DNA from 2 places in the Desulfitobacterium sp. THU1 genome. Region 2 is predicted to be linked to the other one. Evidence: riboswitches for the same ligand, from Rfam matches in the RefSeq annotation. Region 2 holds a riboswitch; the other holds the start of a gene.

Region 1 (7,794 bases), on a different contig from region 2:
GGGATGCCTTTCGTGTTATCCTATAACAGTATGGATTTTGAGATGGAATTAGATGATAACGTTCAGATCAAATGATTCTGTCAGCTAAACGAGCAGAGGGTGTGACTAAATGAAAAAATACGTACGCACGATTTTCGAATGGGGGATTTTGATTGTCATCGCTTGGGTTCTCTCCTTTGGTATCAGAACCTTTGTCCTTGACACGAGAATTGTTCCTACCGGTTCGATGCTTCCGACGATTCAACTACAAGATCGTTTAATATTTGATAAGCTTTTTTTTCGCTATGGTACATTGGAACGAGGGAATATCATCATGTTTACTGCTCCCGAGGGCTCCGGTGAGCACGATGACTTAGTAAAACGTATCATCGGCATGCCGGGGGAGACCTTAGAAGTTCGCGAGGGTAAAGTGTGGATAGATGGTCAGGCATTACTAGAACCTTATCTCAAGGAAGCTCCTAACTATGAGTATGGACCCATCGAAATTCCTGAAGATTCCTATTTGGTTTTTGGTGACAATCGTAATAACAGCAAGGACAGTCATGTCTGGGGCTTTGTTCCTATAGAAAATATCGAGGGACGAGTCTTGCTGCGTTATTGGCCTCTAGAGCAATGGGGTTCCTTAGATTAGATGTGAGCACAAACTTTGCTATAAATTGCCACATTTCAATGAAGTGATTTTCAATGAAATGATTTCTAAAGATATAATGATAAGAATGAAAGGTGAAAAAAATGAAGTATGCCAACTGGATGAAAAATGTAGGGGAAGGATTTATCGGGGAAATGCTAAGAGCAGCGCAAAATCCTGAGATGATTTCCTTTGCCGGAGGATTACCGGCCCTCGAACTTTTTCCAACCCATGAGCTTCAAGATGCATTTCAGCAGGTTTTTGAGGAGCAGGGTAGTTCTGCTTTGCAATACTCTCAGACTGCGGGATACCCTAAGCTAAGGGAATGGCTCGCCAGTCAACATCAAAGGAATGAAAGACCAGCACGTATCCAAGAAGTGATTATCACAACAGGTAGTCAGCAAGGATTAAGTCTCTTAGCCCAGACCTTTTTAGATCCGGGAGATACGGTATTCATGGAAACCCCCACGTATTTGGGTGCTATTCAAGCCTTTGAAGGCTTTCGCGCGAACTTCCAGATGATCCCCTGTGATGTGGAAGGTATTATTCCCAGTGAATTGGAGCGTGCCCTTCAGCATACCACGCCGAAGTTCCTTTATATTATACCGAATTACCAAAATCCTTCCGGAAAGGTTATGGGATTAGAGCGTAGAAAAGAGCTGCTCAAGGTGGCTCAGAAATATGATTTACTACTGATTGAAGATAATCCTTATGGCGAATTGCGTTATGAAGGTGAACCGCTTCCCCATCTTGCCGAACTGGGGGAAAATGTTGTCTATCTGGGAACCTTTTCAAAGGTATTAGCACCGGGACTGCGCGTCGGCTACGTACTTGCTGGCGAAGATATAATTATGCATCTGGAGCAGACCAAAGAGGGTGTGGATCTCCATAGCAATAATTTGACGCAAAGAGCAGTTTATGAGTATTTAAAGCAAGATCTTTTACCGGATCATATTCTCAAGCTACGTGAGGTGTATGATGTGCGTCGCAAGGCTATGGTAGAAGCTATCCATACCTATTTGGGAGAACAAATAGAGATGGTGGTTCCCTCAGGAGGACTTTTCCTTTGGGGCAAGCTCAGCGGAGTTCAGGATAGCTTTGCTTATGTAGAAGATATGATCAAACAAAATGTCCTCTACGTACCAGGGGCTTTGTTCTATGCTGATGGCCGGGTATCCAACGAGATGCGCCTTAACTATTCCTGCTCAACTCCTGAAGTCATTGAAGAAGGAATCAAGCGTCTTGCCAAAGGACTAAGCAAAGGACTAAGCAAAAGGTAAGCTATGTTCGATCCCTTAAAAAGATGCCCATCTGTGTTCGGCACATCGACTCAGGTGGGCATCTCTCGTTTAAGAAAAGTATTCCTTTAGGTGATAAAAGGAAAGGCACCCAGCAAGAAGAAAAGTTCGGACAGTTCAATGCTGGCTCCGTAAAGATCACCGGTCAGTCCGCCGAGCAGGCGTGAAACTTTACAGGTGAAGAAGAGGATGCCTAAAGTGGCTAAGACGAAACCGGCTATGCCTGACCAATGCAGAAAATAATAGGTTAGCAGTAGAAGCAAGAGACCTTGACCGAAGAAAACCCACTTGGTATTTCGGGAAGATTCATGAAACCCTTTACCCAGACCCTTTTCCCTAGCATAGGGGAAGAAATATACGCCGATAAGGAAAATCCAACGAGCGATGATGGGCATAAAAAGGACAAGGAAAAGGGCCGAAGCGGAACCGAGGGAACATAGCTCTACAAGCAAAGTGAATTTCAGTAGCAGGTAGGCTATGGCACCTAAGGCCCCGAAGGCACCCACATGGCTGTCCTTCATGATCTCCAGCATACGCTCCGGAGGACGGGCGGAAAGCAAGCCATCCATACTATCCATGAAACCATCCAGATGGATTCCCCCGGTTAAGATGAGTTCAAGGATGAGCACTAAAGCGGCAGTAATCAAAGGCGGGTAGAAGGGAAGCAGGAGTGTTAGAGATGCCCAAAGCACTCCTCCCACAATCAAGCCCACCAAAGGATAATAATGTTGGCTCAGAGTGAATTCTTCGGAGGTCACATTCGTCGGCTGGGGAAGAGGAATGCGCGTTAAAAAAGTCAGGGCGATCCATAATTTGCGCATGGCTTACTCCTCTTCTCTACGCAAGGAATCCAGCAGGGCCTGTCCGGCGGCTTTGATTTCTACGGGATACCCGGCAACCACAGAATAAACCTGGGATGCACTTCGACCTAAAACCTGATTGGCCCGACCGGCGAGATCTCGATATACTCGAGATAAGGGATTATCGGGAACGATACCATTGCCCACCTCATTGGTGACCATGATGACCTGTGGTGTAACCTCCTGTGCTAAGTCGGAGACGGTTTTCACTTGCTCCAGAATCCATAATTCTAATTCATGAAGGGTTTCCGTATATTCTCGCCCCTGGAGAACTTTTTCCTCAGGGTAGCGGGAGAGAAGGAGATTCGTCAACCATAGTGTGATGCAATCCACCAAAATGACACCCTTTTCTTGGCGATACCGTTCCAAGACTGCCGCAAGGGCCAGAGGTTCTTCGACCAAGGCCCAGTGGGAAGGTCGCTGATTCTGGTGTTTCTTGACGCGCAGAGCCATTTCTTCATCGTAGACTTGGGCGGTAGCAACATAGGTAACAGGCTGACGGGGATAGGCAGCAAGAAGCTCAGCAAAGCTACTCTTCCCGCTGCGGGCACCACCGGTAATAAGAACAAAATCCGACATAAATTACCTCCTAAGGCTTCAGCCTGCGTTAAAACAACGAGTGCGAAAGCAGTGCTTTCGTGGCTCAAGCCGGGTTTTCTTTATTGCTTACTCCTGCAGATTCAAAGGTAGCCATTTCTTCAAGAATATGGATGGAGGCATCCAAGAGATGGAAGGCAATCGCAGCTCCAGTGCCTTCGCCCAGTCTGAAGTCCAGGTGCATAATCGGTTTAAGCTCCAGTTGCTTCAGAGCAGCTACATGACCAATCTCCACCGAAGAATGAGACGGAATCAGGTAGAAACGAGCGGTGGGACAAATTGAGGTGGCGATGAGAGCGGCTGCTGTAGAAATTACCCCATCCAAAACGATAGGTACTTGGGAATGGGCAGCTTCAAGGATGGCTCCGGCTAGGGCGCCGATTTCCAGGCCGCCAATCTTACGGAGAACGTCTACGCCGTCCTGAGGATCCGGCTGATTAACTTGGATGGAACGGGTGATGACCTCTTGTTTGCGGATCAAGGCAGCATCATCGAGGCCGGTTCCGCGTCCGGTAACATCTTGGGCTGGTAGGCCGGTGAAGAAGGAAATAATCGCGGCACTGGGAGTAGTATTGCCGATCCCTACTTCGCCGGTAGCTAAGACTCGGAAACCGGAATCAATGGCCTGACGTGCGATTTTGGCACCTGTCAGCAAGGATTGCAGTGCCTCTTGACGACTCATGGCCGGTCCTTGAGCCATGTTATGGGTTCCGTTCATCACCCGATGACGCATAAGCTCCGGAGGGTCTAAGGGAAAAGCCATTCCTATATCGGTGCAGATAACCTCCGCCTTAGCATGACGTGAGAGCACATTGATACCGGCACCGCCGTTTAAGAAATTATAAAACATCTGGGGGGTGACTTCTTGAGGAAAAGCACTGACCCCTTCGGCCACGACTCCGTGATCCCCAGCCATAACCAGAACCGCTTTCTTCTCAATCTCCGGCCAGGGATTTCTTTGGATTCCACCTAAGCGTTTGGCGATCTCCTCTAATACTCCTAAGCTACCGAGGGGTTTGGTTAAGGAATCCAGACGTGCCTGCACAGCCTCCATAGCCTTTTCGTCTAGCCCTTGAATACCCTGGACTAGTTGCTTTAAGGCTGTTTCACATTCATCAAGTGTAGTCTCAGTCAAATTTTCACGAGCATAGACCTCATCTAGGAATAGTTTGTCTTGATTTAGTTCTGTTTTACTCATCTTTAATCCTCTCCTTTTTAATAAAAAAATAAAGTCCCGCCACAAATAATGTGGTCGGGACTTTGCCTTCGTCGCCGCTGCTTTCCAAATACCCCTGGAAAGGCTTTCCTCATTCTTGGCAGGTCTCCTGGCTTCGACTCAAGTGCCTTAAACCTCCTTCCCAGCAAGCGCCAGTGGAACTAGTCAAGGCTCATCGTTCACAGTGATGGGTGCGCACCGGAATTTCACCGGTTTCCCTATTCTCCCCAGTATGGGGCACCAAAGAATGGCTTCATCTTCACTTAGCTATAGATTACCAAAAGGAAAGTTTTTGTCAAGAGAAGATTTTGCTCTTTACTTCATGATTTTCAAGACTTATGATAATTTGCAAAGAGATAATAAGGATGTGCATCAAGGTGATCATAACAAAACTTGCCCGTGTAGCCCTTCTTATCGATGGCATGGTTATTTTTCACGGTCTAAAAGAAGATCCTGTCATCGCTTCACTTAAGTACCTTCTGCAAAAAGCAGCCTCTGCAGACTCTGATTTCACGGAAGTCTATCGCGAGTACCATCATTTATGCGCCTTAGCGATCCAGGTCCGTTGGCCGAATTATCTTTGGGAGCGCATTATCCGGGATGAAAATGAACTCACCCAACAGGTTATACATTATGGAGTGGAGCATGTCTCACCTGAGCTGCGAAAGTTGGCTGGACGTGATCTGCTCTGCTGGCGAGAGATTGCCCAGCTCACTGCTTCAGATATCAAGTCCGCAATACTTGCTCGGCTGGAAAACTTAGAGGCAGATTACCACGGTCTATGGCAAGAGGCTCCTTTGGCTCCACAGAGCTGGCCGACTTGGCCGAATGATGAGGATATGAAGGCAGGCGTTCAGGGGGGTGCCAAGGTAACGACGAATTCTGAAGAGAATTACGCGGAGCGTTATCTGCAAACTGCCCAAAGAAGGCTTCAAGATAGCCTTCGGGGCGGAAGTGCCGAGGCGATGGTTGAGGCTCTGCTTACTTATTATCGAGACATGGGTACGGGGTTGTTTAATCAAAGCATGGCCATTAAATGGCGTGGTGAAACAGGAAGACTCGAGGGGGTAAAAGCTGATCCCATGCGCAAGAGCCAGCTTATCAATCAGGAGCGCGAACAAGGGATTGTCTTAGAAAACACGGAATTTTTCTTAGATGGTTATCCCGCTAATAATGTGATTCTCTACGGCAATCGAGGTACGGGGAAATCCTCCTTGGTCAAAGCCCTACTTCAGGAATATTGTGAAAGGGGTCTGCGTTTAGTCGAATTATCAAAAACCGATTTACAGGATTATCCCAAAATCATTCGACTTTTAGGGAAGCAACCCCTCAAATTTATTGTCTTCATCGATGACCTTTCCTTCGAGGATACCGAATCGGATTACAAGAACTTGAAAACCCTGCTGGAGGGGGGCTTGGAAGGAAAGCCTGAAAATGTCCTTATCTATGCTACCTCGAACCGTCGTCATTTAGTCCGGGAAACCTTCGGCGAGCGGCAAGGAGATGAGGTGCATCGCCGGGATAACATGGAAGAAAAATTGTCCCTTTCCGATCGTTTTGGGATTACGGTAACCTTCCCAACCCCCGATCAAGCAGGCTATCTCAAGATTGTGACAGAGTTAGCGGCTCAGGAGGGACTGCTGATTCCTCAAGAAGATTTGCGGCAGCAGGCTTTACGCTGGGTCATGAATCATAATGCTCGCTCCGGGCGAACGGCCCGCCAGTTTGTGGATTTTCTAAGGGCAAAACAAGGTGCCATGTTGAAACAATGACGCTATCTAAAACAAAGAACAGAATGCTTAAAAAGATGATCGCTGATTTACAGGGATCATCTTTTTTTATATAACTGATTGCAATAAAGATCATAGTACTTCAACTATTTCTCACCTGGTCTTGCTACCTCATAATACTAAAACTACCAAATTAATGCATAAAATTGAGCAAGGTGCTTAAGCTAAGAACAGAAAATAGGATGATGAGAGTGAGAAATGATGAAATATCGGGTGTCCAATCGACAGGTCTTCTTTACCTTTGCCCTTACCATTGTTCTATCTCTTGGTATTCCAAATCTTATCTTACGCGAATTATCTCAAGATTTCTGGCAGCCCTTGTTGCTCGCTTTGCTTATCGAGGTATGCATCGCCTGGCTCCTCTATAAAATGGGACTTAAATACCCTGGGCTAACAATGTTTGAATACAACGAAAAGATCCTCGGCAAGTACTTAGGGAAGATAGGCACTTTTGTCTTTAGCGCTTTTTTTATTGTCGTGGTCATGGTGCTTGTTCAGATATCAGTTGAGTTTTATATTTCCATGATTATGCCAGATACTCCCGGATATGTCTTTATATTTTTTATTCTCTTGGTTAGTACGTACGCAGTTTGCTCAGGTATTGAGGTCATCATGAGTATGTCGGAGGTCATCTGCTTATTCGTAATATCCTCCTATCTCTTTATCATTTTCTTCAATGTTAAATTGTTTAATATTGATAATATGGAGCCGATGTTCCAGCATACCCCACTGGAAATAGTTAGAGGGGCCGTTCTACCGATTTCATGGCTCGGGGTCTGTCTCGTGATGGGCGTCCTCATGGCTTATCACAATAACCCAAAGGACATGTTTAAGATGAAGATGGGCGGGGTCCTGACCGGGGCAACAGTGCTGACGGCTGTTATCTTTACGATTATAGCGGTACTAGGGGTAGAGGTAGGTTCCAGACAAGTATACTCGATTCTGATTCTGGCCCAGATGGTCTCCGTAGGCGATTTCATTGAGCGAATGGAGGCTTTTCAAGTCGTATCCTGGATGGCGGGTTCCTTTTTCAGCATTGCCCTGTTTCACTATGCGGGAGCAGAGGGATTACGACAGCTTTTTGCAAAAAAGTTACGCAATGGATCAAGTCATGTGATCGCAATCTTTATTTTTTTTGTTTCCGTTTTTTTGTTGCCGACCATTCAAGACAAGACGTATTTTCTAATAAATATATTTACAAAATATGCTTTATGGGTAGAAGTTGGCGGAGTCGTAAGTCTCTTTGGAGTGTTTATGGTAAAAGAGAGATTTAAGAAATCTCTTAAGAAGAGGAAATAGCTATGAGTAATGACAAGTCGGTGCAAATTTCAGAGAGCCTTGAGGAGATTGAATGTCAGATACGCAGTAAATTTGGGAATAGTGCCGATCTGACTTTTCGTGAGTT
Region 2 (7,794 bases):
CCGTTTTGAGTCCTTGACTAGTGAGCACGACGAGGGCAGCCTTCATACCGAACTTCCTTTTCGATATTCATGAGTAAATTCAGGGTCATAGAGCTTCGAACGCGCTCCTTTATCTCTAAGAAAATCGCCCACTAAGATTTGAGCATGCTTACGAATTCCAGCCTCTTTGACTCGCTGTTCAATCGTTGCCAGCGTCCCCTCCAGAATCTGTTCATCAGGCCAACTGGCTCGATAGACAATGGCGACTGGCGTATCTGGGGGATAACTCTGGCCAAGAGATTCTACCACTTCGCCAATCTCCTGCACACTGAGAAAAATAGCCATACTGGCTTGATGCTGAGCCAACAAAGCAAGATCTTCCTTCTCTGGTACAGGGGTTCTTCCGGCCAAACGCGTAAGGATTAAGGTTTGACTGACTTCGGGTAAGGTAAACTCTTTCTTGATCGCAGCCGCGGCAGCGAACACAGAACTTACGCCTGGGACTACTCCATAAGTAATTGTCAAAGCGTCCAACTGCTGCATCTGCTCTTGAATTGCACCGTAAACACTGGGATCCCCTGTGTGCAAACGCACGACCTTCTCGCCTTTGCTTACTCCTTCCACCATAATGGCGATGGTTTCTTCCAAGGTCAAACCAGCGCTATCGAAAAGAGTAATCCCTTCTCGGCAATGCTTGAGGATTTCCGGATTGACTAATGACCCCGCATAGATGACCCGATCGGCTTCTTCAAGAGCCTTTTTGCCTTTCAAGGTGATCAAATCAGGATCTCCAGGGCCTGCTCCTACGAAAAGCACCTGACCCAAGTTAGCTTTCACCTGATCATTCAAAATCTTCACTCCCATCCCTCTTGCATAGCACAAGGCTCAAATAATCCACCTTCTCCATCTCTTCCTCAGGCCGAAGCAGACGGATCTCTTCTCCGGTCTGACCGACACGTGTAGCTAAAACTGCTTGTGATCCTGTCTTCTGAATATGATTGAGTACAGCCGGTAAATTTCGCGATACCTTCATCAACACAAGATTAGGGTAATGCTCATACGCATCTAATCCCTCAATACCCGGCAAAACCACTAAGGGCTCGTCGCCAATGGCTAAGGGCAAGTTCACCCGGGCTGCTGCTGCTGACATAGCTGTGATGCCAGGGATAGTCTCAATCTGATCAGGTTCAAGCTGATTTTTAAGAATCGTCAGCAGGTAACTGTAGGTACTATATAAAGAAGGATCCCCTAAAGTAAGAAAAGCGACCGAATGCCCCAAATCAAGCTCAGCCCTAATCAGTCCTGCTGCCTTTTGCCAAGCCGCCTGAAGTATTTCTTCGTTCGAAGTCATAGGCATCTCTAATTCCATAATGCTCACCCCGGAAGGGCAGTGGGATTGCGCAATTTCCCATGCAACACTTTCCCTCTCCATCTTTGACTTGGGTATAGCTATGACTTCAATCTCTCGCAGGATTTCCACTGCCCGTAGGGTGATTAGGTTTGGATCCCCTGGGCCAACTCCCACCCCATACAATTTCGCTTTTCTTGTGCTCTGAGGAATTGTTTGTTCATTTTGTTCTTGCTGCACTTTGTTCCTCCTCCGTTCTATTCCTTCGACTTACAACAGCCGCTTGCTTACGTCCATGATGGCCACTTTTAAGTACCAATTTCACAACTAGCTAGTTTTCTTCCGCCCTGAAATAACAAACACCGGATTATGTGCTTGGGCAAGGTGAATATCTTTAATCCCCTTCCAGCGCACAGCTTGGATAGATACTACATCAATATCTTCATAAGCTAAACTTTTCAGGGCTTCCATCCCGTGAGTCAAGGTCTCCAAGGTTATGGCAGTCAGTACAACTCTTCCCCCTGGCACAAGGGGAGCTTCCTGTAATATTCCTCGGATTTGCCCATGACTCCCGCCAATAATACATATATCCATTGGGGGGATGTCCCGCAAGGCGGCCGGAGCTGTCCCCCGAATCAGTCTCAGATTTTTAACACTAAACTTCTCTTGATTTTGGAGAATAAGTTCTTGTGCCTCTGGGTTTTCTTCGATGGCGTAGACACACCCACGATGGGCTAAAAGGGCCGCTTCGATACTGATACTTCCTGTCCCTGCCCCTACATCGAGGATCCTTGCCGAAGCCGTGATCTCAGCCTTAGCCAAAACCTGAACCCGAATTTCACTCTTAGTCATAGGAACATTCCCTCTAATAAACACCTCATCCTTTATACCAAAACCTATTGGTACAATAGGAAAAGATGTGGCCTTGGTGATCTTAGACTCTTCTGAGTAGAGAATCATCACTGCATTCGCAAAATCTCCTGCTGAGTTCATGAGCTCTTGAGCATTTGTATTCAACCACTTTTCCTCGGGATAAGACAGTGTATTTCCCACAGAAATACGCGGGTTAAATCCATACCTTTGATAGTAACGAGCCACCGCTTGTGGGGTGTTCTCGCCACCGGTCAATATACCAATGGTTCGCTTAATATTCAGAGGCAATAAATCCAGCGAACGTCCATGGACACTGAGAAGCTCTGCCTCTTGCCAAGGAATCCCAGCACGAGCAAAAGCGAATTGAATAGAGCTGATCCCGGGTAAGACCTGAATATCCTCTTTAGGGAATTCTCTCTTTAATAGGGGAAGGAGGCTATAATAACCCGGATCTCCAGAGACCAACACTCCCGCCTGCTTCCCTTGCTCTATCGACCTTTGCAGTGTTTCTAGAGTACCTGATAAATCACCACTGACTTGGTAAGTATCTCCTTCAAAATCAGGAAATAGTTTGAGCGCACGAGAGCCACCTAGTAAAACATCGCATTGCTTCACACTATCTTGGATTGCAGGAGCAACCCATTCTGGCGTTCCCGGACCAATTCCCACGATTCGGATCATCCGCTTATCTTCCCTTCCACTAAAAAAATAAAAAGAGCCCTGAGCGGCTCTTTCACAACACCCATCGCTCGTAGGTGTGAATATTACAATTCAAGGCAGGTCTCCTGGCTTCCAGTCATCACGCCTCTTCCCTTCCCAGAACTATCTAGTGGGTTATTGAGAGGCACTCATGGCTCACAGTGGCGGGACCGCGTCGGACTCTCACCGACTTCCCTTTTCATCCTCAAAGAGGAACCTTGAACTTTTATTTAATTCTGGCTGTTTTATTTATTTCTTATCCTTGAATTCTCTATTTTTCCCTTAAATCCTGCTTTGCTTCCGGCCAATACCAAAATTCCTTGATAATATCGTGAGCTCGAGCATCCCAAGCAATGATTTCCCCATTAAGTAAGGTGAATGCTGTACCCACCTGCAAATCTCCACGAACATGCTCCTGGGCACGCTCACTTGCCCGCTGAGTTAAATGAAAGAGCAAATCTTCCCATCCCTGGGCCAAGACTTCTTCAGCAGCTCCTTCTACTGTAGGGAACTCAGCGAGCTTTTGCAATAACTCTTGAGGAACACCGGCCAGTGCCGCATGAGCCACTAGAATCTCCATGCGAGCATCGGCCACATGGGTATGAGTATGGAATATTCCACCAGCTACTTTAATGAGCTTTCCGATATGGCCTAAAAGAACCACTTTCTCAAATTTGCGATAAGCAGCTTCTTCCAATAAAAAACCAACAAAGTTGCTCATCTGAATAATAGCTTCCTCAGGTACTCTTAGTTGCCCGGTGGCCACCTTAAACCCATAGTTGCCTGGGGTCAAAATTATGGCTTTATGTCCATAGGCTATCGCTTGATCCAACTCCGGCAAGATCGAATTCTTAAACGCTTCTTCTGACATCGGGCGAACAATGCCTGTAGTTCCTAAAATAGATATTCCCCCGATGATTCCTAAACGGGGATTGAGAGTCTTCAGGGCAACTTTCTCTCCCTCTGGCACTTCAATCACAACTTGAACTTCTTCCCGAGGAAAAACCTCCCGTACAGCAGCTTCGATCATTTGTTGAGGTACCGGATTGATGGCAGGTTCTCCTTGGGGAACTTGAAGTCCCTTTTTAGTGACGACACCTATCCCTTGACCACCGCAGATATGAACTTCTCCTTGCTCGGAAAGGATTCTCACCTTGGCTTGTATTTCTAGACCATGGGTGATATCCGGATCATCTCCCGCATCCTTAATTATACCAACCCTTGCCCAATCATTTTCCTTTGCTTTACTGTAAATCGGTAGGGAGAGCTGTTCTCCTCGGGGCAGAGTAATCTCAATCAATGCACCCGAATCTTTCCCCCGGAGCCATAGACATGCGGCTTTAGCTGCTCCGGCTGCACAGGTGCCTGTGGTATATCCCGTTTTCCAAGAATGCCTTTCTTTCTTCTCTTTCCTCATATCTGCCGTCCTAACTTTCTTGGTATTAGCCTACAATTTAAGTTACTCTTTCGGGTCATATTCATACATTTCTTTAATAAACAACCGCACTTTATTCATGCATTCAGTAAAGCGTTGATATTCCTGTTCACCCTTGATTTCCAGAAATGCACCGCAGCGATGTTCGAGGGCTTTTTCAATCTGAAGAATGGTCTCTTCCCCATGCTTGGTAAGGGCTAGTTTTACATAACGCTCATCTTCCGGATCTCGTACACGCCTTAAGAAGCCTGCTGATTCTAATTTCTTACACATTGATGATGCATTACCACTGGAAAGGCCGATGATACTTCCTAAAGTGCCTACGGTGTGGGGACCGCCTTCCTTAATCTCAACTAAAATACGAGTTTGCATCAAAGTTAAATCAAATTTTTCGACGATCGGGCGGAAAGCATTGGCCATACTCTCATTGATCGTCCTTAAAAAGTCCCAAATCTCATTCTCAAACACCATACTTCTCATCGATACTGCCTCCAACACCAAGTAAATAGCTTCTTTACGCCATATATGTTATAGTTTATACTTGATTTAGTCAATAGACCTTCAAAGGGATCTTACTGGGATTACATGCTAAAGTGTCTAAATTATCATATACTAATGTAAAGAGGGAGGGAGATAAGAATGAAAAACTTACCCATGTTTTATCGAGTAGTATTCATCGCCTTGCTTCTTCTTCTCCAGATCTTTGCCTTAGTTATGATCATCTGGAGATTTAGTAACTTCTTTATCTATTTTTACATATTCAGTTTTTTGCTGAGCATTGTTGCTTTACTTTATATCATGAACCTCAAGACTGATCCTGCTTATAAAATTGCTTGGGTTATCGCAATACTCTTATTTCCCATCTTTGGGGGCCTCTTCTACCTCATGTTTGGCCGCACGAAGTTAAGCAAGCGGAAAAGACGAAAGATGCAAAGCGTTAACGATAAGATGATACAACTTCTGGTTCAAAAGGAAGAAACCATCCAAAAGCTTACAGCCCAAGATTTACGAGCAGCCAATCTTGCTCGCTATATTGAAAAGTACTCCTATTGTCCTGTCTACCAAAACACTCATACGGAATATCTTCCAATTGGCGAAAAAATGTATGAGCGACTTTTAATAGAATTGAAAAAAGCTGAGAGGTTCATTTTCTTAGAATACTTTATCATTGGCGAAGGCCTTTTATGGGATTCTGTACTGGCTATCCTTGAAGAAAAAGTTAAGGAAGGAGTAGATGTACGGGTTCTTTATGATGATGTAGGCAGTCTCTTCAAGTTGCCTTTTGGTTATGAAAAGGAGCTGGAAGCGAAAGGGATAAAATGCCGCGTCTTCAATCGCCTCATCCCTGTTCTTTCTATTCATATGAACAATCGGGATCATCGAAAAATTGCCGTAATCGATGGAAAAACCGCCTTTACAGGCGGAATTAATCTTGCTGATGAATATATAAATGCCTTTGACCGGTTTGGACATTGGAAGGATACTGCCATCCTTATCCATGGAGAAGCTGTCCTAAATTTTACTGTCATGTTTTTGGCCTTATGGGGATATGAGTCTGAAACAACTGAGGATTATACCCAATACAAGCTCCTTAGTCAAGAAGCTACAGCAATCACTTCGGATGGCTATGTACAACCCTTCGGGGATAGTCCCTTAGATGATGAACCAATCGGTGAAACCGTCTATCTTAATCTCATCGCCCAAGCTCAACACTATATCTATATCAATACCCCTTATCTTATACTAAATAATAGTATGCTTTCAGCCCTCAGCTCCGCAGCCAAACGTAGCATTGATGTTCGCATCGTTACCCCCTTTCGCGGGGATCGCTGGTTTGTCCATTCCATGACCCGTTCCAACTATCGGTTGCTGATCGAAAGTGGTGTGAAAATCTATGAATACTCTCCCGGCTTCATCCATGCCAAATCCATTGTGGTCGATGATGCACACGCTATAGTAGGTACTATTAATATGGATTATCGGAGCCTTTACTTGCATTTTGAATGCGGTGTTTATGTTTACAATACTCAAAGTGTTATAGATATCAAGGAAGATTTTTTAGAAACCCTAGAACTATGTCAAAATATCACATTAGAGGATTGTTATCGGGTAAAGTGGTATAGGCGATTAGGTCGTACAATTCTACGCATTTTTGCACCACTGATGTAGCTTAGTAGGTTTACACTTCTCATTACCTAACGACATTTACCCTTTCTTAACCAAAATACAAATGTGCTAATTGACCGAAATCCTCCCACCGAATAGGTAGGAGGATTTCATTTAATTCATTAGACCTTTTCGATTCTTACCGCGCAAATCTTGAATTCAGGTTCTTTAGAAGCGGCATCGACGGCATCGATCGTTACTATATTAACTAAGGGATCCGGTTCAAACCAGAGTGCAAAGACCAGACCAGGCATAGGTTCCCCTGGTCGTCCTACTTTAGCGGGAATTTCAACTTTCCCTCGACGTGAAATTAGCCGCACCACATCGCCCTCTATGATTCCTAATTCTGTGGCATCCTTAGGGTTTAATTCCACATATTGCTTCGGTACAGCTTTCATGATAGTGGGACATTTGCCTGTCATGGTCATGGTATGCCAGTGCTCTAGAACACGACCGGTTGTCAAATAATAAGGATATTCCTTATCTACTGGTTCAGCAGGTCCCTTATATGGCCTAGCAAAAATTACTGCCTTATGGTCCTTGGCAGAATAGAAATCAATTCCTTCCTTTACATACGGATCGTCGGGAGCCACATAGCGACGTGTCGCCCCTTTTGTACCTTTATGGTCTTTAACCGGCCACTGTATGCCATGTGCCTCCTTCAAAGCTGGGTAGGCCGCAAGCTCCATATGGGTTCCGGTTGTACACTTAAGATATTCATTCCAAACATCTTCGGGCGTTTTGAAAGGGAACATATCTGCGTAACCTAGACGATGAGCAAAGTCAAGAAGGATATCCAAGTCAGGCTTAGATTCACCGGCTGGTTCGATAGCTTTGGCCAAGTGTTGAGTGCGGCGGTCTGTATTGCCATAAACGCCTTCCTTCTCACACCAGAAGGCTGCCGGGAGAACTACATCAGCATACTGAGTGGTAGCTGTCGGATGAAAAGCCTCAGCAACAACTAGGAATACCTTTTCGAATCCTTCTTGGTAAGCACTAACATTAGGTAAGGAATGGGCCGGATTTGTGCACATAACATATAAGCATTTAATTCTGCCATCCCCACAGGCTTTAAACATCTCCATGGTATGAAGACCGACCTGCCCTTTAATCCGATCGGCAGGTACACCCCAAAGTTCAGCAATTTCTTTTCTATGCTTCTCATTAGCAATTACACGATGCCCGGGTAGTAAGTGGGATAAGGCTCCGGTCTCACGAACACTTCCGCAGGCACTGGGTTGACCAGTCAACGAGAAAGAAGTTGAACCAGGTTTGCAGATTTTACCTGTAATTA

What was found. A riboswitch is a leader RNA that binds a small molecule or an ion and turns the genes downstream of it on or off. The one in region 2 is predicted to bind cobalamin.
Region 1: linked by a shared signal. The riboswitch ahead of cobT (nicotinate-nucleotide--dimethylbenzimidazole phosphoribosyltransferase) and the one ahead of cbiE (precorrin-6y C5,15-methyltransferase (decarboxylating) subunit CbiE) in region 2 are both predicted to bind cobalamin.

Annotation. Positions count from the first base shown of each region.
Region 1 covers NZ_JBBWUA010000010.1:9,804-17,597, forward strand. The annotation lists gene lepB (signal peptidase I) at 110-631, shown strand; gene AAC978_RS09805 (aminotransferase-like domain-containing protein) at 733-1,908, shown strand; gene cobS (adenosylcobinamide-GDP ribazoletransferase) at 1,995-2,747, opposite strand; gene cobU (bifunctional adenosylcobinamide kinase/adenosylcobinamide-phosphate guanylyltransferase) at 2,751-3,365, opposite strand; gene cobT (nicotinate-nucleotide--dimethylbenzimidazole phosphoribosyltransferase) at 3,430-4,581, opposite strand; cobalamin riboswitch at 4,682-4,859, opposite strand; gene AAC978_RS09825 (ATP-binding protein) at 5,022-6,371, shown strand; gene AAC978_RS09830 (GerAB/ArcD/ProY family transporter) at 6,588-7,688, shown strand; gene AAC978_RS09835 (spore germination protein) at 7,691-7,794, shown strand, end outside.
Region 2 covers NZ_JBBWUA010000004.1:31,918-39,711, reverse strand. The annotation lists gene AAC978_RS05320 (cobalt-precorrin 5A hydrolase) at 1-46, opposite strand, end outside; gene cobM (precorrin-4 C(11)-methyltransferase) at 43-843, opposite strand; gene cobI (precorrin-2 C(20)-methyltransferase) at 821-1,567, opposite strand; gene cbiE (precorrin-6y C5,15-methyltransferase (decarboxylating) subunit CbiE) at 1,655-2,881, opposite strand; cobalamin riboswitch at 2,959-3,135, opposite strand; gene cbiD (cobalt-precorrin-5B (C(1))-methyltransferase CbiD) at 3,171-4,316, opposite strand; gene AAC978_RS05295 (MarR family winged helix-turn-helix transcriptional regulator) at 4,359-4,814, opposite strand; gene cls (cardiolipin synthase) at 4,974-6,503, shown strand; gene AAC978_RS05285 (molybdopterin-dependent oxidoreductase) at 6,623-7,794, opposite strand, start outside.